Regions from separate parts of the Brevibacillus brevis NBRC 100599 genome, predicted to be linked through region 1. Evidence: riboswitches for the same ligand, from Rfam matches in the RefSeq annotation. Region 1 holds a riboswitch; each other region holds the start of a gene.
What was found. A riboswitch is a leader RNA that binds a small molecule or an ion and turns the genes downstream of it on or off. The one in region 1 is predicted to bind S-adenosylmethionine.

Region 1 (4,316 bases):
CTCTTTCCACTGGTCTTTTGCTTTTTGTACGACGATCACGTACTCCGCTTTCTTCAAAAAGGGACCCATCCCTAAAAAGGCAGCAGCAAAAAAACTAAACAAACCAAAAGCTGTGCATAGAAAAACGAGGTTCATCTTCCAAAACTGTTTTCTCATCGTGATCAAAAAGCCAATATACAGGAGAATACAAACAAACACCAACAGGATACAAAAATAGAAAAAGACCTCTAAATCGGACTCTGTAGGTAACACGGGAATGCCATACTTCACTTGCCAATATACATTCGCGGCAAAGCAGCCTCCGTAAATCAATACGGCTGAAGCAATCGTCAGCCCCCATTTTTTCCAGAAAGGAGGCTTTTGAAAAATCGCCGTAAGAACCCCCACCAAAACAGGAACGCCAAATAAGGGAATGAGCAAGTAATGCATCGAATACCCCCCGTACTTCATTGTCATTATTTTCTACGAATGATATTCCGAAAAGTCTTCAAAATACATGGCAAACCATTGGAAAAAGAGAGGGAATAGCAAGTGCAAACAGCTCGTCGCCTATTTCGCTATCGGAACATGATGCCCCTTCTCTCCACCGTCCTTTTCCTGCTCATCTTTCAACCGTTCCCTACCTATGCCGAGCCTCCCTATGCAAAATGGGGCAGGCTCGCGATGCAGGAAACGATGAAACGATATCCAAACGCTCAAATTGTGGACTACCTGCATGTCGGACGAAAACAAAAAACGCCCACCACGTCAGAAGAGACGTTTAAGCTCTTGCTTCAAGAAAGCAATCGCAGGTGGGCGTTACTCGTTCATATTGAATTCGTGAATCAAACAGAAGAGGTCGTAAACATCTCCTATGAGGAGACCCGCTAGTCAGCGAGCTGTACCATTTCTTTCATCATGACTTCCAGTTCCATGTTAGCTGCCATCCCGTACGCGCGACGCATGTTTCCATCTCCATCCACAAGGAACATGCGAGCCGTATGGGCATAAGAACCATCTGGCTGCTTAATGACCATCAGACCAAAATCCTTCGTTACTTTCTCTACCGCCTGTGCGTCCCCACGCAGGAACTTCCAGCCACTCTGATCTGCCTTGAACTTGGCTGCATAGTCCTGCAAGACTTCCGGCGTATCGTTATCAGGATCAAAGGAAATGGAAACAAACTCCACTTTGTCTCCGAACAGTCCCTTTTCCTTCAACTGATCTTGCAGCTTGGCCATGTTGAACGTAGTCGCCGGACAAATATCCGGGCACTTGGTAAACATAAACTCTACCAGTCGTACCTTGCCAGCACTTGAATGAAATGTATAGGTTGTTCCGTCACTGTTGTCTAAGGTGAAGTCTGCAATCGGCTTCAATACCTCGATCTTCTCTTTTGTCATGTAATTATAACCAAATACTCCGACGATAGCTAAAATGATAATACCAGCTAACACAGGAAACCAATGTTTCTTCATTGCAGATTCCTGCTGCAATTGTGCTCCTTCACTCATCGGTTGCTTCCTCCCTGCTTGTCCCATGTGTGATGCCTCCTGATTACACGCGGGAGGCATTCACACTGGTTCTATCTCGTTTATTGTTCCACTTCACCTGGCCATGCGAGCATGCCGCCAACCATATTCGCCACGTCATACCCTTGTGCACTCAAATACTCTGTAGCTGTATTGCTTCTGGCACCACTGCGGCAAACCATCACAATCGGAATGTTCTTATCCAGCTCATCGATACGATGTGGCAAAAAGCCAAGCGGGATCAGCTTTGCCTCTTTAATGTGACCTGCATTCCACTCATCCACTTCACGTACATCAATGACTTGCAGTTCCTCTTTGGCTTCCAGCTTTTCCAACAGCTCTTGTGGTGTCATTTCCTTTACTCCATGGCTCATCGCTATTTATCCTCCTATATGTACGATCAGATCAGTTGTAACCACCTCCATGATATCACACGCTTTTTTACTTTTCTAACGCGAGGAGCACTTGGCTTCACCCTGCATTGATGCTCCCTATTTTCTACCATTATCTCCTATTTCGCTGCGGCAGTAGCCACACGGGATGTGAACAGCTTGAGACAAAACCGTTACAAATTAATGGCATGAGTAAGCCACCTTCATTCATATATACATAAAAACCTCCCTGATAACTGTATATTCCACATTGACAGCACGGACTTATTTTCATACAATTACGACAACAATTATTATCATCAAGAGCGGTGGAGGGACAGGCCCTACGAAGCCCGGCAACCAGCAGACTAGCTGCATGGTGCCAATTCCTGCAGAATCCAGTGATTCTGAGAGATGAACACAAGCCCGTGCATGATCGGAGCCTTCTTCTTCTCAGGAGAATGCTCCGTTTTTTTATTCGCTGATTCCCTATAGTAAAAGGAGAGATGGACATGTCCGATCAACAACAATGGAAGCCAGAAACACTTGCGGTACACGGTGGGCAGGAGGTTGACCCTGTAACAGGCTCACGTGCTGTTCCGATCTATCAGACGACCTCCTATGTTTTCCGCGATACGGAGCATGCAGCCAACCTGTTTGGCCTAAAAGAGTTTGGGAACATCTATACGCGCATCATGAATCCCACACAGGATGTATTTGAGAAGCGTGTTGCCCTGCTCGAAGGTGGTGTTGGTGCACTCGCGACCGCATCCGGGCAGGCTGCCATTACATTTGCCATCTTAAATATTGCACATGCGGGTGACGAGATTGTCGCTTCCAGCAGCCTCTACGGCGGTACCTACAACCTGTTCGCTCACACGCTTCCCCGCCTCGGTATCAAGGTTCATTTTGCAGATCAATCCAATCCGGAAAATTTCCGGGCCTATATCAATGAAAAGACAAAAGCCGTGTTTTGCGAGACAATCGGCAACCCGCGCATTGATGTCGCTGATATCGAGGCGATCGCCCGTATTGCTCACGAGAATGGTGTGCCGTTGATCGTGGACAACACTTTTGCGACTCCGATTTTGTGCCGTCCTTTTGAGCACGGGGCCGATATCGTCGTGCACTCCACCACCAAATTCATCGGCGGCCACGGAACAGCAATTGGCGGTATCATCGTAGACTCAGGAAAATTCGACTGGAACAACGGAAAATTCCCAGGTCTGACTAAACCAGATCCAAGCTACCATGGCGTCGTCTATACAGAAGCAGTCGGTCCGCTTGCCTATATTATCAAGGCACGTGTCCAGCTCCAGCGCGATATCGGAGCAGCAGTCGCTCCGATCAACTCCTTCTTGTTCCTGCAAGGATTAGAAACTCTGCATCTGCGCATCGAGCGGCATAGCCAGAACGCCTTGGCAGTAGCCCAGTTTCTCGCCAATCACTCTGCCGTAGAGTGGGTGAGTTATCCGGGATTGGAGTCAGACTCCCAGCGTGAATTGGCCCAAAAATATTTGCCAAAAGGTGCTGGCGCGATCCTGACCTTTGGCATTCGCGGTGGTGTTGAGGCAGGAAAAACATTGATCGAGTCAGTGAAGCTGTTCTCCCATCTCGCAAATGTAGGAGATTCCAAGTCACTTATCATTCATCCAGCGAGCACAACACATCAGCAGATGACAGAAGAAGAGCAGGCAGCAGCCGGAGTGACCCCGGGGCTTATTCGTCTCTCAGTCGGCACAGAAGCGATCGACGATATCCTCTCTGATCTGGAGCAAGCACTACAGCGTGCGTTGCAATTATCCACGGTCGGTTAACCATACCTTTACAGAAAGAAGAATCACATGATCTCTTTGGATAGAGATTTGTGATTCTTCTTTTCCTTTTCTCATTTCGTTCGAAAAATATTGAATTTTAAATTCGTATTTTATAAAATACATAATTATGTACAAATTTTGGAAGGATGATCACATGAAGATTTTGAACATTGGCAGTGAACGAACGACCTATCGGGTTGAGCTCTCGTATTCTCCTTTATTCGAAGCTGCCTTGGGAATCGCTGCCGCTACCTACGACCAATTGCATCACACGATGGAGCACCCTCCTACCTACTGGCGTCAACTGTTGGACGAGCTATCACCTTCTGTACGACAAGAGGTCAACTATGCGAAGGAGCACAACACGTGGAAGACGCTTTTGCAACTGCTCGATCTTTGCCCTTTCGCTGATCTGGATTCCTTTCTCTCGTATGTCAGAGAGCTCTCAATCGAACAGCTCCGATACGAAGCCCTCCCTTACCTCGGTGAAAATAGGCAGGAAGCACGGCGGAAGGCTGCACAAGGAAGCAAGGATGATTGCGCCGCTTTACAGGAAGCGTGCAGCGCACATCTCTTTTTTGAATCGTATATCGAACATATTACTTCCGTTGATGGAG
Region 2 (4,316 bases), 1.6 Mb from region 1:
GATTTTGTTGGCGACATCGCCGTTCGCTGCTACGCGGTCTGTCCCCACGATGACAGCCTCTACTTTTCCTTGGGACATGACCATCGCCGCCATGTTGTCGCAGATCAGCGTCACATCAATCCCTGCTTGCTGCAATTCGAATGCAGTAAGACGAGCGCCTTGGAGAACAGGACGGGTTTCATCCGCGTACACCTTCAGGTTCCAACCGCGTTCCTTTGCCAAATAAAAGGGAGCAGTAGCCGTACCGTACGCTGCTGTAGCCAATGCCCCTGGGTTACAGTGCGTGAGAATTCCCATACCGTCATGCAACAGAGTGAGCAGATTCTCCCCGATGGTCCGGCATACTTCAGCGTCTTCCTTTTGAATCGCCAGTGCTTCATCGAGTACTGCCGCCTTCAACTCGGCAATCGACGCACCGCTTTCTTTTTCAACACGAGCCTTAATGCGATCCAATGCCCAGAACAGATTCACTGCTGTCGGACGGGACGAGCCCAGGTAGTCTGCCTGCTGGTTCAATTCCTGCCAAAACTCGTCGTAGTTACTCGCTTCACTGCCACGAATGCCCAGGTAGAGCCCGTAAGCTGCCGCCATGCCAATGGCTGGTGCGCCACGCACTTCCAAGCGTCGGATGGAACCCCAGACTTGCTCGGAGGTGGTCAAGTTCAAATAGATTGTTTCTACTGGCAGACGCGTCTGGTCAAGCAAGACCAATGCGTCATTCTCCCACTTTACAGGTGCCAATTGAGTGCTGGTTGTCATACTGTTGTAGCCTCCTGGTAGTAGCGTTCAGTTATTGTGCGTACGATGTCCGTGATATCTGTCGATTCCTCGATGCCGCTGCGACCGAGAATCAGCGCTTCTCCAATCGAGAGAGCCAGACGCTCTGCTTCTGCGCGAGTCTGGTCGTCTTCGATGGCATTCAGGTCCGCTACGCCTGCCAAGCCAATGACACGACGCAAGATTTTGCATCCGGCATAGCCTGCTGTATCCTGAATCAGGCGCTTCACGTAGCTTTGCCACAGTCCTTCGACATGGGCGCTGCGCTCTTTGGCGTGCTTGTGCCAGAGTTGAACGAATTGTGAAACGAATTCATTCCAGACATCCTCGACTGTTTCCAGTAAGTATTCGCGGTACGCTTCCCGTTCTCCTTGATCTTTTTGCAGACCGTGCTGTCCTGCGTAGTTGAGCAGCAGATTGGCAATAATCGCCCCAATGTCAAAGCCGATTGGGCCGTAGTAAGCGAACTCTGGATCGATTGCTTTTAGGCTGTTTTCCGTGATGAAAATACTTCCGGTATGCAAGTCACCATGCAGCAGCGCCTCCGAGCGCGTAAGGAAATCGTATTTCAGCTTGGCGATTTCCAGCTTCAGCGGCCTGTTGTTCCAGATCGCCTCGACTTCGCGGCGGATCAACGGGTTGAAGTCGTTGGTAGGCGCATTTTCATACGGATCAGTAAAGACGAGATCTTCTGTGATTTTGCATAATTCTGGATTTATGAATGTTCCGACTAGCGTTTTTTTATCGTATGGATGTGCGCCCAGATCGGATGTGAAGAATAACGTTTGCGCGAGAAAACGGCCAATCTGCTTCGCAAATAGCGGATACCGCTTTCCTTCGATCAACCCTTTGCGCATGATGATATGGTCCCCGACGTTTTCCATGACGGTCAACGCAAGTTCCCCATCGAAATGATACACCTGTGGCACCAGGTCTGGAACGTATTTGTGCTGAATCCGGAGTGCCTCGCTCTCGATGCGAGCCCGATCAATCGTAAGCGGCCAAGATTCCCCCACAACGCGAGCAAAAGGCAGTGCTTGCTTGACAATGACGCTCTTACCGGTTGCTGGCTCTTGAATGTCAAAAACCAGATTGAGGTTGCCATCCCCGATTTCTCGGCTGGTCAGCTCTGCTCCTTCGCTAAAAAGACCCGGTATTCCTTTTACGTACTCCACTGCTTCCTGTTCAGTCAATGCGCGATATGCCATGATTCCAAAACTCCCCTCTACTTATTTTTCCTCTATCTCTACTTGTTTTGTTTGTGTCATGAGAGCAAAAAAGACCTCTTTTCCCGAAGAAAAGAGGTCGCTGTCGTCACGTGTAAGAACCGTGTTGATGTCCCCCTTATCTTCCAGACCACTTTTGTTTCTGCAGGAATTAGCACCGTGCATGTCGCCTGTTAATCAGTCGCTTTCTCGCGTCTGAATGGCGTCATGTCGGTTGCCGGGTATCATCGGGCCAGTCCCTCCACCTTCTCTGGATAAGGTATCCAAAACGTATTCGGTTTTTGATTTAGTTTGAATCATACAACCAACGCTTCCACGATGTCAACACCCTTTTGTGCAAAAATTCGCACCTTGCTATCAATAGCTGTATTGTGTTCCGGATGCCTCAGGTCGCTCCCAATTCCACCAGTCTACCTTGCCTAAAAACGCTGCTGTTATCGACTTTTCTGCCTTGAGCTTCAGCAGTTCTTTCGTAGGTCCGGTGAGGACGGCTCCGTAGATGCGAACCCCGTATTTCTGTATGTGACTGTATCGCTCTGCAATCTGTAGATCTCTGCCAGGGAGTAAGGATCTTCCGATATCACGAGCCAGTTCCTCTTGCTCTGACAAATAACTCATCTCCTCCAGATAGTTTGCGATTACTCTGTCCCCATCCCCTTTTTTATATACACCACCGTAATCCATTTCTCGCTGGGCAAATCCCCACACTTCCCCGGAACCAAAAAGCACATCTCCGCTTTCAGCTTGCTTGAGCTCTACCCCTGTATCTATTGCAAGCCAGACTGTATCTTGACCTGAAGAGGTAACATGGCGGGTAACCAGCTTATAATACTCCTCGTACGTCAGAAAGTGGTCAAAAGATATCGCAAGCTGCGAAACCGTTCCTTCGGGCAGCTTCTCCATTGTCGTCCAGGCAGCTGAGGTGAGAGACATGGTATCCTCCGTTTCCTCCTCTGCCGGATAACGGAAAAACAACTTTTGCTCCCTGACCCCGTTCGTCCATTGCGGCTTGGCATTCACATTCCACAGCACATTCGTACTCTCAAAACGACCCGCATTCTTTTCCTCTCCCCCAACCCGCTCGCTTAGTTCCATGCTGATGTTTCCGTACAGCAATCCGACCTGTGAACCACTCCCCCCCACTCTCACACCTGGCTGAGTAAAATTGACCATCGACTTCGCAACGCGGAACAGGTCTTCATGCATCAGCGACCCAACCCAGCCATTCAAAATCAGCAGCACAACTCCCGCCAGAAAGGGAAGCCCTATGGTGAATCCTGCGTTGGACAACCGATTTTTCCATTTCCCCCGGCGAACAATGGCACGCTGTTTTTCAGCTGACAGTGTTTCAGACTGTTTGGTTTTCTCGTTGTCCTCTTCTGTTTCTTCCCCCAACAAAAGCCTTTCCAATCGCTGTGCGTACTCTTCGTCAGCGGCTATTTCTTCCTCGAATTGTTTCGAATCCTCTGCCGTCATTTCTCCACGCAAATAAGCAAGCAACCTTTGCTCGCGTTGATTCTTCTCCGTGTTCATCACTTGCTTTCCTCCCTCCACAACTGCCGCATCTTTTGTCGTCCCCGAAACAAGGAGCGCTTGACGTCTGCCAGCTCGATTCCGAGTACCTCTGCCATTTCCGCGTAGGAAAACTGCATGGCGGACAATAAAATGACCTGTCTCTGCTTTTCCGGAAGTTTCTCCAAATAGTCGTAGGCCACTTCCCATAGCTCCTGATTCACGACATGCTCTGCCGGATCAACCGCCAAATGATCAGGTCGCTCTGGCAAGGCTTCTACAAACACAAATCGTTGTTTCGTCTTCTTGCGATAACCATCCACGAAAGCGTGATAGGCCACCTTGAACAGCCAGGGCCGTACTTTTTCCCCATGGTAGTCGTCCAAGGAAGAGAAGGCGCGACAAAAGGTTTCCTGTGTCAAATCCTCTGCCAGCCTCTCATCTCGTGTCAGCCGGAAAAGATAGCGGTAAATATCGTTTACATGCAGCTGGTACACATCCTCCAGACCTACTTTCCCAAGCCGTTCACACCCTTTCACCCCTTACCACGAAGGAATTGTAAAAAAGTTTCATCTTCGTCTCATTTTTCTAATAATCTCCTGCACATTCTCTGCAAAAACAAGGATTGACTCCTGACAATGAACGTCATATCATGGGGGAAACGAATAACTCTTATCGCGAGCTGGCTGAGGGACTGGCCCTATGATGCCCGGCAACCGGCGCTATACCATGAATCGTACGCTCATCATGCGTACCTTGGATAGCGAAACGGTGCTAATTCCAACGGATAAGAGTCGAGAT
Region 3 (4,316 bases), 2.8 Mb from region 1:
AAAGAAGTGGACATTCGCTACAGGGACGGACGAATCGAGCAAGTAGCAAGGCCGCAGACCCCGAAGACCATGCATTATGAAATAAGAGAATTTCTACACTTGGCGAAGATCGGGGCCAGACAATCTGCAACGAATTCGCATGAAGTTTCCAAAATGGCCATGCAGGTCATGGATGAAGCGAGAAGGCAGATGGGGATTGTTTTTCCAGCGGATCGAAAAAACCAGTAGGCAAAAGGGAGGGCGTTTGGGATGAAAATGTATGATGTAACCGCCATCGTGTACGAAGGAATGACGGTGTATAAAAACAAGCCGGAAAAGCAGCCGAAAATACGTACCGCTACCAACGGTTATGTAACAGAATCGAGAATCGACATGGACCTCCACACAGGTACCCATGTGGATGCTCCCCTGCATATGGTGAATGCTGGTGATACATTTGAGAGTATTTCCTTGGAGAAGCTAGTGGGCAAGTGTAAAGTTCTTGATCTCACAGCGGTCGAGGACAGGATCACTCGCGCTGACTTGGAGAGCTTCGATCTTGAGCGAGGAGATTTTGTCCTGTTTAAAACGAAAAACTCTTTTGAAGAGGCGTTCTCCTTTGAATTTATCTTTCTGTCTGAAGAGGGTGCGGAATATGTAAGTGAGCTAGGGGTGCGTGGCATTGGTACCGATGCACTTGGAATCGAACGCAGCCAGGAAGGTCACCCCACCCATAAAAAATTGTTTGCAGCGGGAGTCATTGTCGTGGAAGGCTTGCGGCTAGCAGAGGTCCCGCCAGGCGAGTATTTTCTGGTAGCTGCACCACTCAAGCTGGTCGGCACGGATGCAGCCCCGGCAAGGGTCCTATTGTTTGAAGGTTTACATAGTAACTTGTCTATTGAAACTGAATGACGAGGAGTGGGAAACATATGCTCAGACGACCAGAGCGCGATGAATACGCTGCTTATTTTGACTATTACATGGGTCTTGTACCGGAGGGGGAGCTCCAAACGATCCTCACGCAGCAAGGAGAGAGGATCGTCGCATTATTTTCGTCCCTTGCCCCCGAGCAAATTGATTATCGGTATGCGCCAGGCAAATGGACGGTTAAAGAGGTGTTGGGTCATCTCATCGATGCAGAACGCATCATGAGCTATCGCTTGCTGAGAATCGCGAGAGGAGATCAGACACCCCTCGTCGGTTTTGATGAGAATGCTTTTGTTGAACACGGGTGTTTTCAGCTAAGAGACCTGTCTGATTTACTGGAAGAGTATAAGGCTGTCCGTGCTTCCACCATCGCTTTGGTGCGAGGAATCTCTCCAGAAGCGTGGTTGCGTACAGGACTTGCCAACGGAAACAAGCTATCTGCAAGGACATTGGCCTATGTGATTGTTGGACATGAAGCTCATCACACTCGCATTTTGAAAGAGCGGTATTTGGGGTAAGGTAAAATCTGAAGGTAGCAGTGAAAATAGACAATTTCATAGGTGGAAACAGGTTCCTTAGAGCGTAACCAACTCGCCACAAGGATAATAGGGAAGCTCGGTGCAAATCCGACACGGTCCCGCCACTGTAAGAGGGGAGTCAGCGTCCAAAAAGCCACTGGTCTATCAAAATAGACGGGGAAGGCGACGCTAGGCGATGAACCCATAGTCAGGAGACCTGCCTGTTTCGACAACACTGATAGACCTACGGGAGATAGGGAGGTGTTAGAGATGGCTTGCGAAAAAAACAGCGAGTGGACAAGTATGCCCCTCCTTTTCTGGCATTTTCTAACGATCGTCACGGTCGAACGGAAAATGCTCTTTTTATTTTGGGCAGAATAATAGAAGAGGAGGGCGAGCAATGATACAACTTTTTATTTGCCAATGGTGCGGATATGTTGAGGAAAAAGAGCAGCCTGAGGAATGCCAGGAGGGCGTGTTTCATTGTGCTTGCTGCAGTATGGAAGAGGTAGAAAGCCTGTTCACCCACAACTGAAATCCTTGCCAAATCAGCTTGCAATCAGAAAAGAAAGAATTTTGTTGACGCTTGCCTTGGAATTTCTTAGAATAAAGCCTAACAGCATAAATGGTTCTTATCCAGAGAGGTGGAGGGTCTGGCCCGATGAAGCCCGGCAACCGTTGCATATTGCAACAAGGTGCCAATTCCTGCGAGACGTTTCGTCTCGAAAGATAAGAAGCGGGTTACTCTATTAGTAGATGAACCTTCTTCTTAGCGAAGAAGGTTTTTTTAATTTCATATTTTCTTTATCCAGAGAGGTGGAGGGACTGGCCCGATGAAGCCCGGCAACCGTCACGTATATTTTGTGACAAGGTGCCAATTCCTGCAGGACATTTACGTGTCCTGGGAGATAAGGAGGGGGAGCATTAGCTGCTATCAAGCCTTCTTCTTATCGAAGATGGCTTTTCTTTTTATCTAAAATTCGGGGTATGGGGTGGTCAGGATGAGTGCAGAAGTGGTACGCGTGGGATTATTGGGATTGGGGACAGTGGGTGGGGGCGTAATCAAAACGATCCGTTCACAACAGGAGAAGCTGGCTTCTCGTCTGGGAAAACGAATTGAGATCGTCAAGGCATTGGTGCGTGACTCGGAAAAAGAGCGGGCGGTTCATGTCGACCCGGCTTTACTGACGACAGATTTTGAGGATGTATTGAGAAGCGATGTGGATATCGTGGTGGAGGTCATGGGCGGTGTAGAACCTACCTATGACTACGTACGTGCTTTGATCGAAAAGGGCTGCCATGTGGTAACCGCCAACAAAGAGCTCCTGGCGAAAAAAGGAACAGAGCTAGTCGATTTGGCAAATCAGCATCAAGTGCATCTTGCCTATGAAGCGAGTGTGGCTGGGGGTATCCCGATCTTGAGTGTGCTCCGGCAGTTCCTACGTACGAACGATATCCAAGGCGTTCGTGGTATTCTCAACGGAACAACGAACTTCATTTTGACGAAAATGGAAGCAGAGCAGCTCTCCTACCAGGAGGTGCTCAAGCAAGCACAGGAGCTGGGCTATGCGGAAGCAGACCCTCGTTCGGATGTAGAAGGCTTTGATGCTATGTATAAATTGTATATCCTGGCACAGCTTGTTTATGGAGAATCGCTGCCTTTAGCGGATGTTGTTCGCAAAGGAATTGCAGATTTGTCAGCAGGCCACATTCGGATTGCAAGCGACTTAGGGTACCGGATCAAGCTGATCGCGCAGGCTTATCAAGCCGAAAAAGGCATTCGCCTATCTGTTGAACCAACCATGCTTCCGCTGAGCCATCCGTTGGCGCAAATCCACGATGCGTTTAATGCTGTCCAGCTATCCGGCAACATCGTGGGAGACTTGTTGTTTACAGGAAGAGGGGCAGGAGAGCTCCCTACAGCAAGTGCAGTCGTGGAAGATTTGGCCTATTTATTGACACAGCCATTCACACCGCATCCTACCTGGAAAGAAAAAACGGCTGACAAAGCTGGAGGCACGTTGGACTCGACAGAACACGTCCTATGTTATCTGGAGGGCTCATGTCATACTGCGACGCCAGATCGGGTCTTGTATTTCCTTCAGCAGGCCGGGGTGAACGTGCATAAACTAAAAGTCCAATTCGATTTGGGAGGCGTCTTGCGCGCAGGGTTGATCGTGACGGGAATCAGTGAACAGCAAGTGTCCTTATTGAAAAATGATTTTGGCTTAGAAGTGCGCTGCTTCCCTATTCTTGAATCTGCGTAAGTAAGAGGAATCATAAGAAGAAAAGCCGTATTTCTAGGAATCTGGAAATACGGCTTCTTTTATCAGGGGGCAGTCTCCACCGCCTTTGCATGTGGCTGCACACGTCCGTCACTTTGTATGTCGACTTGCTCAGAAATGGATTCAATGCGTTTTAACAGGGCAGCGCCGTTGCTTTCATTCATGGGTACAGCTTGTCCTAATTCTGCATGAAATGGAAGCATCGTTAGCTCACAATCACCACTTTTGGAGCAGTTTGCTTGTAGGACCATCGTTTCCCAAGTCTTGGGTTCGTTTGCACGTGTGAAAATGAAATTGCCAAGACTGTACGCAATCCATTTGTCGTTGTAACGTTCAAAGCCTTGCAGTACGTGGGGATGACCGCCGACAATCAAATCTGCACCAGCATCGATGTAGGCACGAGACAGCTCCTTTTGATGATCGACAGGATAATCGGAGCGTTCTTTGCCCCAGTGTGCAATCACCACCACGAGATCCGCTTGGCTGTTCGCATCCTGGATCGCTTTCACTGCCAGTGTAGGATCATAGGAAGCGGCCATACCTGGCTGGGAATTCCCTGCAAACCAGCTCGTTTCGGGAATGACCCTGCTGAAGCCGAGAATCGCGA
Region 4 (4,316 bases), 2.3 Mb from region 1:
CCGGAATTGGAACAATTGAACCGCTGCCAAATAAGTAGGGTTTTCGACGAGAACGACATCGCCTTCGTCTAAATATACACGGCACAACAAGTCAACTGCTTGCTGAGAGCCCGTAGTGATGATCATATTATCTGCACCGACGTTCATATGCTTTTGCTTCATGCGGGATGCAATCCACTCACGAAGCGGCAGGTATCCATCGGTCAATCCATACTGAAGAGCTTTTGCTCCTTTTTCAAATGCGCGGTTAAACGCTTCGCGCATCTCTGCGATTGGAAAAGAATCCTCTGCTGGCAGTCCACCTGCGAGCGAGAGCACTTGATTGCCTTGGGTCAGCTTCAAGATTTCCCGGACAGCCGAGGAGGATAGTGCTTCGACAGATTTTGAAAATGAGTACTCCATGTTCCGTTCCCCCTTGATTTTGCTTATCCTTGTTTTATCACTGTCAACTGCGTAAGTCCAATCTTTGCTAGCTATGAGCAGATAGGTTTTGACTATGTCGAGCGGTTGTTCAACCATTAGTCTTCACACACTGCATGCAAAAAACCCCTCTTCGTATGAAACGAAAAGGGGTCCATATGTATCGGCTATATTTTCCTAAGCAATACGGAACATACGTGGTTTCTCTGTTTGTGGAAGGAAAGAGAGGTCGACATGATTAGACGCTTCTTCCATACCGATATCGCTTGCCAACAGCAATGCCTCTTCCTGGAAGGTCGGCGTACAGCTGCCTTCATTCAGCTCACAGAGTCGCTTCAATCGCTTCAGTCTCTCTGCTGACTTCTCTACTCTCATGCATTCGTTCGTCAGCTCACATACGTTGACGTGACGAGCATCAGCGATCATGCTGATATCATTCACATGGACAATCAGCCTTTTGCCTTCTTCCGTAACAAATCCGATCGAGCAAAAATGCGCACCTGACATTTCCAAACGAGTGAGAACAGCATTGGCGTAAACTTCTCCCGTCCGCAAGCGAATCTGGCCTGCTTCAATGGCTCCGCCGATTTTTCGCTCGTTGGCGATCACCGTATACATATCCGTGTAACCGTTAATCTGATAGCGCATGGTACCCTCCCGCTCTCGCTGAGACTAATTATCATTAACAACAATGACATCGTATAATGAAAATCATTATCTGTCAATAATGAGAATGATTTTTATTCTAGAAGAAAAAAGCCACACTCCATCTATACGGTAGTGTGGCCAATTTGCCTCGCTTTTATTTTGTTTTCGTAAATAACCCTAACCGCTCAATCCGCTGGACCGCTTCCGCGAGACGCTCTTCATTGGATAACAAAGCCGCTCTCACATAGCCCTCACCTGTTGGGCCAAAGCCATTTCCTGGCGCTACGACGACATGCGCTTTTTCCAAAAGCAGGTCAGAGAACTCCACCGATGTGAAGCCGCTTGGAACAGGAAGCCAAGCAAAAAACGAACCTTGAGATGGCGGAGCCTGCCAGCCAATCCGATGCAGATTGGAGTACAAGGCATTGCGGCGGCTTTCGTAGACAGCGACGAGATCGCGGACGCACTGTTGCGAATCCGTCATCGCTTTGGCTGCCGCCATCTGTACTGCACCGAACAGACTGACGAAGTAATGGTCCTGAATGAGGTTAATCAGACGAACTAGCTCACGATTACCTACCATGGCACCTACTCGCCAGCCTGCCATGTTGTACGTTTTGGACAGGGTATAAAATTCTACACCCACTTCTTTTGCACCCGGAACCTGCATGAAGCTGACCGGCTTTTTCCCGTCATAACTGATTGCTCCGTAGGCGAAGTCGTGGCAGACGACGATTTCGTGTTTTCGGGCAAAACGAATGGTTTCCTCATAAAACTCGAGTGGTGCGTTAACTGCTGTCGGATTGTTCGGATAGTTGAGAAACATCAGTTTCGCTCGATCCAAATCAGCCTGGGACAGCTGGCTGTAGTCTGGCAAGAAGTCATTTTCCGCCTTCAACGGCATCATAACCATCCGTCCGTTGACAACAGCAACCCCCGACCAATAATCCGGATAGCCTGGGTCTGGAACCAGTGCAACATCGCCTGCGTTCATGAGTACTTGGCAAATCTCTACGAGTCCGGTTTTACTGCCAAACAAAATCGCTACCTCTTCCTCCGGATCGAGGTCCACATCAAATTCTTGCTTATACCAATGAGCTACTGCCTGCTTCAGTTCCACGCGTCCCTGAAAAGGCGGATATTTGTGATGGAGTGGTTGTGCCGCTTGCGCCTGTAATTCTTCAATAATGTGCGGCGGTGTCGGCAAATCGGGATTGCCCTGCCCCAGGTTAATGACGTCATGGCCTTGAGCTATGACCTTGTTTACTTTTGCCACCAGGGTCGCAAAAAACTGGGTAGGGAGTCGATCAATCATATCGGCGGGTTGAATGCGCATCTTTCTTCCATTCCTTTCTTGGGCCAATACAGTAAAACCCCCTTTTTCCATACAGAAAAAGGGGGAGATCAGCTTGGTCACGTCCTTATCTGTCAGGAAAAAAAATCCTGCTGGAATTGGCACAGCATCTGTCCATCACATGGAACAGATCCGCTGCCGGGCTTCATAGGGCCAGTCCCTCCACCTCTCTGAATAAGTCAAACACACGGAATATACTGTTTTTTCGTCTATATCATACTACTTGAGCACGCAAATCGTGTCAAGATGCTTGATTCTGAACCGGCACGTGATGCCTTCTTTTATGAAAAGAGGTGTGGAAGGCGAAAAATGCAACAGACAACAGACACAAGCTTGCCATCACGAACAATAGTCCCTGGGCATGAATCGATTGGAAAATGAAGGCCCCAAGTAGTGGTCCGAGCATCCGCCCAGCTGATCCAGTCCCCGCAATCAGCCCTTGAATGAAGCCTTCTCGTCCCTCTGGCGTAAACTGTGCAGCAACTGCTGGCACCGCTGGCCACACGAGCATTTCGCCCAGCGTCATGATGAACATCCCCGCCACAAAGCCTGCATAAGCCGTTGATTGCGACAAAATCAGCATCGACAAGGCAAAAATATAGGCGCCCAAGAGCATTTGGGCTTTTAGCGTTCGGGCAAAGCGTCGAATGACCCAGGCAATCAATGGCTGACCAAACAGGATCAAGCCGCCGTTCAGCGTCCACAACAGACTGTATTGACGGAGGGAAATGCCCAAGGATTGCATATAGGTTGACAGCACGGTTGTCCATTGTACATAGACAATCCAGCTAATTAATAGCCCCCCGCATAATAGCAGCAAGGCTCCCCATACCACCTTTGGCTCTTGCTGTGGTTGTCGCAGCACATCATCAGTTGCTTGCTCAGGCATGCTTTGTCCAGTCGTCGAGTTTTGGCGTTGTTGTTCCACCATTTTTAACTGACGCGGCAAAATGAGCATGAACATGGCGAGGACGATCACTTGTGAGATAGCATTACCGAAAAACGTCCAAGCAAATGACACACTGGCCAAGAAGCCGCCCAACGCAGAACCGGCAGCTACCCCCACATTGAGCGTGACATAAATCAGATTGATTCCTTTACGTCCTCCGTCCGGCCATAACACGACAGCCAATGCATTCATCACAGGAGAAAGTAATCCATAAAACAGTCCATTCAGCAGAAGCAGCACAACATAAATCGTAAAATCCTCCGTAACACCTAATCCGAGCGAAATCAGGATAACGCCGATGGAACCGACAATGATGGTGCGCATTTTGCCCCAGCGGTCAAACAGCATCCCGCCAACAATACTCCCGATCAAGAATGCGCCTTGGTTTAAAAGCAACAAGAAGCCGGCTACAGTCAGCGGCTTTCCGAGATGGTTATGAATATAAATCGTGACCAGCGGCCAAATACATGCCATTCCGGTAGAAAAAATGACGGCAGCAATCGCCAATAAACGAATGCTGCTCGGATAAGATTCCCACTTTTGCCTCATGGCTTACTTCTCTCCCCGATGGAAATCGCCGCTTTTTCCGCCTGTTTTGGATTGCAGACTGGTCGGACCGATTATCATTTCTTTATCCATGGCTTTGCACATGTCATACACCGTCAAAGCCGCTACGCTTACAGCGGTCAATGCCTCCATCTCGACGCCTGTTTTCCCTGTCGTCTTCACGGTTCCTGTAATCGCAAGCGTCGTTTCGTCCTCAAAAGCAAATTGTATGTCGATGCCAGTCAATGGCAGCGGATGACACATCGGGATGATTTCCCACGTTTTTTTGGCAGCCATGACACCTGCTACCTGCGCTACGGCGAGTACATCGCCCTTTTCGATTCGACCTTCGCGGATACGGGCGAGGGTTTCGGGTTTCATGCTGATTTGGCTCTCGGC

Region 2: it holds a riboswitch for S-adenosylmethionine, as region 1 does, so the genes downstream of both, mtnK (S-methyl-5-thioribose kinase) here and BBR47_RS02525 (homocysteine synthase) in region 1, are expected to answer to the same signal.
Region 3: it holds a riboswitch for S-adenosylmethionine, as region 1 does, so the genes downstream of both, BBR47_RS18825 (homoserine dehydrogenase) here and BBR47_RS02525 (homocysteine synthase) in region 1, are expected to answer to the same signal.
Region 4: it holds a riboswitch for S-adenosylmethionine, as region 1 does, so the genes downstream of both, BBR47_RS21010 (pyridoxal phosphate-dependent aminotransferase) here and BBR47_RS02525 (homocysteine synthase) in region 1, are expected to answer to the same signal.

Annotation. Positions count from the first base shown of each region.
Region 1 is NC_012491.1:457,137-461,452, reverse strand. It holds gene BBR47_RS02545 (hypothetical protein) at 1-429, opposite strand, end outside; gene BBR47_RS02540 (YqzG/YhdC family protein) at 532-870, shown strand; gene BBR47_RS02535 (SCO family protein) at 867-1,493, opposite strand; gene BBR47_RS02530 (rhodanese-like domain-containing protein) at 1,574-1,885, opposite strand; SAM riboswitch class I at 2,197-2,303, shown strand; gene BBR47_RS02525 (homocysteine synthase) at 2,395-3,699, shown strand; gene BBR47_RS02520 (ArsR/SmtB family transcription factor) at 3,854-4,316, shown strand, end outside.
Region 2 is NC_012491.1:5,136,668-5,140,983, forward strand. It holds gene mtnA (S-methyl-5-thioribose-1-phosphate isomerase) at 1-759, opposite strand, end outside; gene mtnK (S-methyl-5-thioribose kinase) at 756-1,985, opposite strand; SAM riboswitch class I at 2,119-2,264, opposite strand; gene BBR47_RS24440 (anti-sigma factor) at 2,361-3,536, opposite strand; gene BBR47_RS24445 (sigma-70 family RNA polymerase sigma factor) at 3,536-4,054, opposite strand; SAM riboswitch class I at 4,185-4,316, shown strand, end outside.
Region 3 is NC_012491.1:3,933,692-3,938,007, reverse strand. It holds gene BBR47_RS18840 (Gfo/Idh/MocA family protein) at 1-228, shown strand, start outside; gene BBR47_RS18835 (cyclase family protein) at 250-891, shown strand; gene BBR47_RS18830 (DinB family protein) at 909-1,424, shown strand; cobalamin riboswitch at 1,458-1,664, shown strand; gene BBR47_RS31830 (hypothetical protein) at 1,825-1,959, shown strand; SAM riboswitch class I at 2,054-2,160, shown strand; SAM riboswitch class I at 2,226-2,339, shown strand; gene BBR47_RS18825 (homoserine dehydrogenase) at 2,426-3,691, shown strand; gene BBR47_RS18820 (CapA family protein) at 3,754-4,316, opposite strand, start outside.
Region 4 is NC_012491.1:4,415,279-4,419,594, forward strand. It holds gene BBR47_RS21000 (PLP-dependent aminotransferase family protein) at 1-402, opposite strand, end outside; gene BBR47_RS21005 (hypothetical protein) at 598-1,068, opposite strand; gene BBR47_RS21010 (pyridoxal phosphate-dependent aminotransferase) at 1,223-2,404, opposite strand; SAM riboswitch class I at 2,487-2,603, opposite strand; gene BBR47_RS21015 (MFS transporter) at 2,664-3,920, opposite strand; gene moaC (cyclic pyranopterin monophosphate synthase MoaC) at 3,924-4,316, opposite strand, start outside.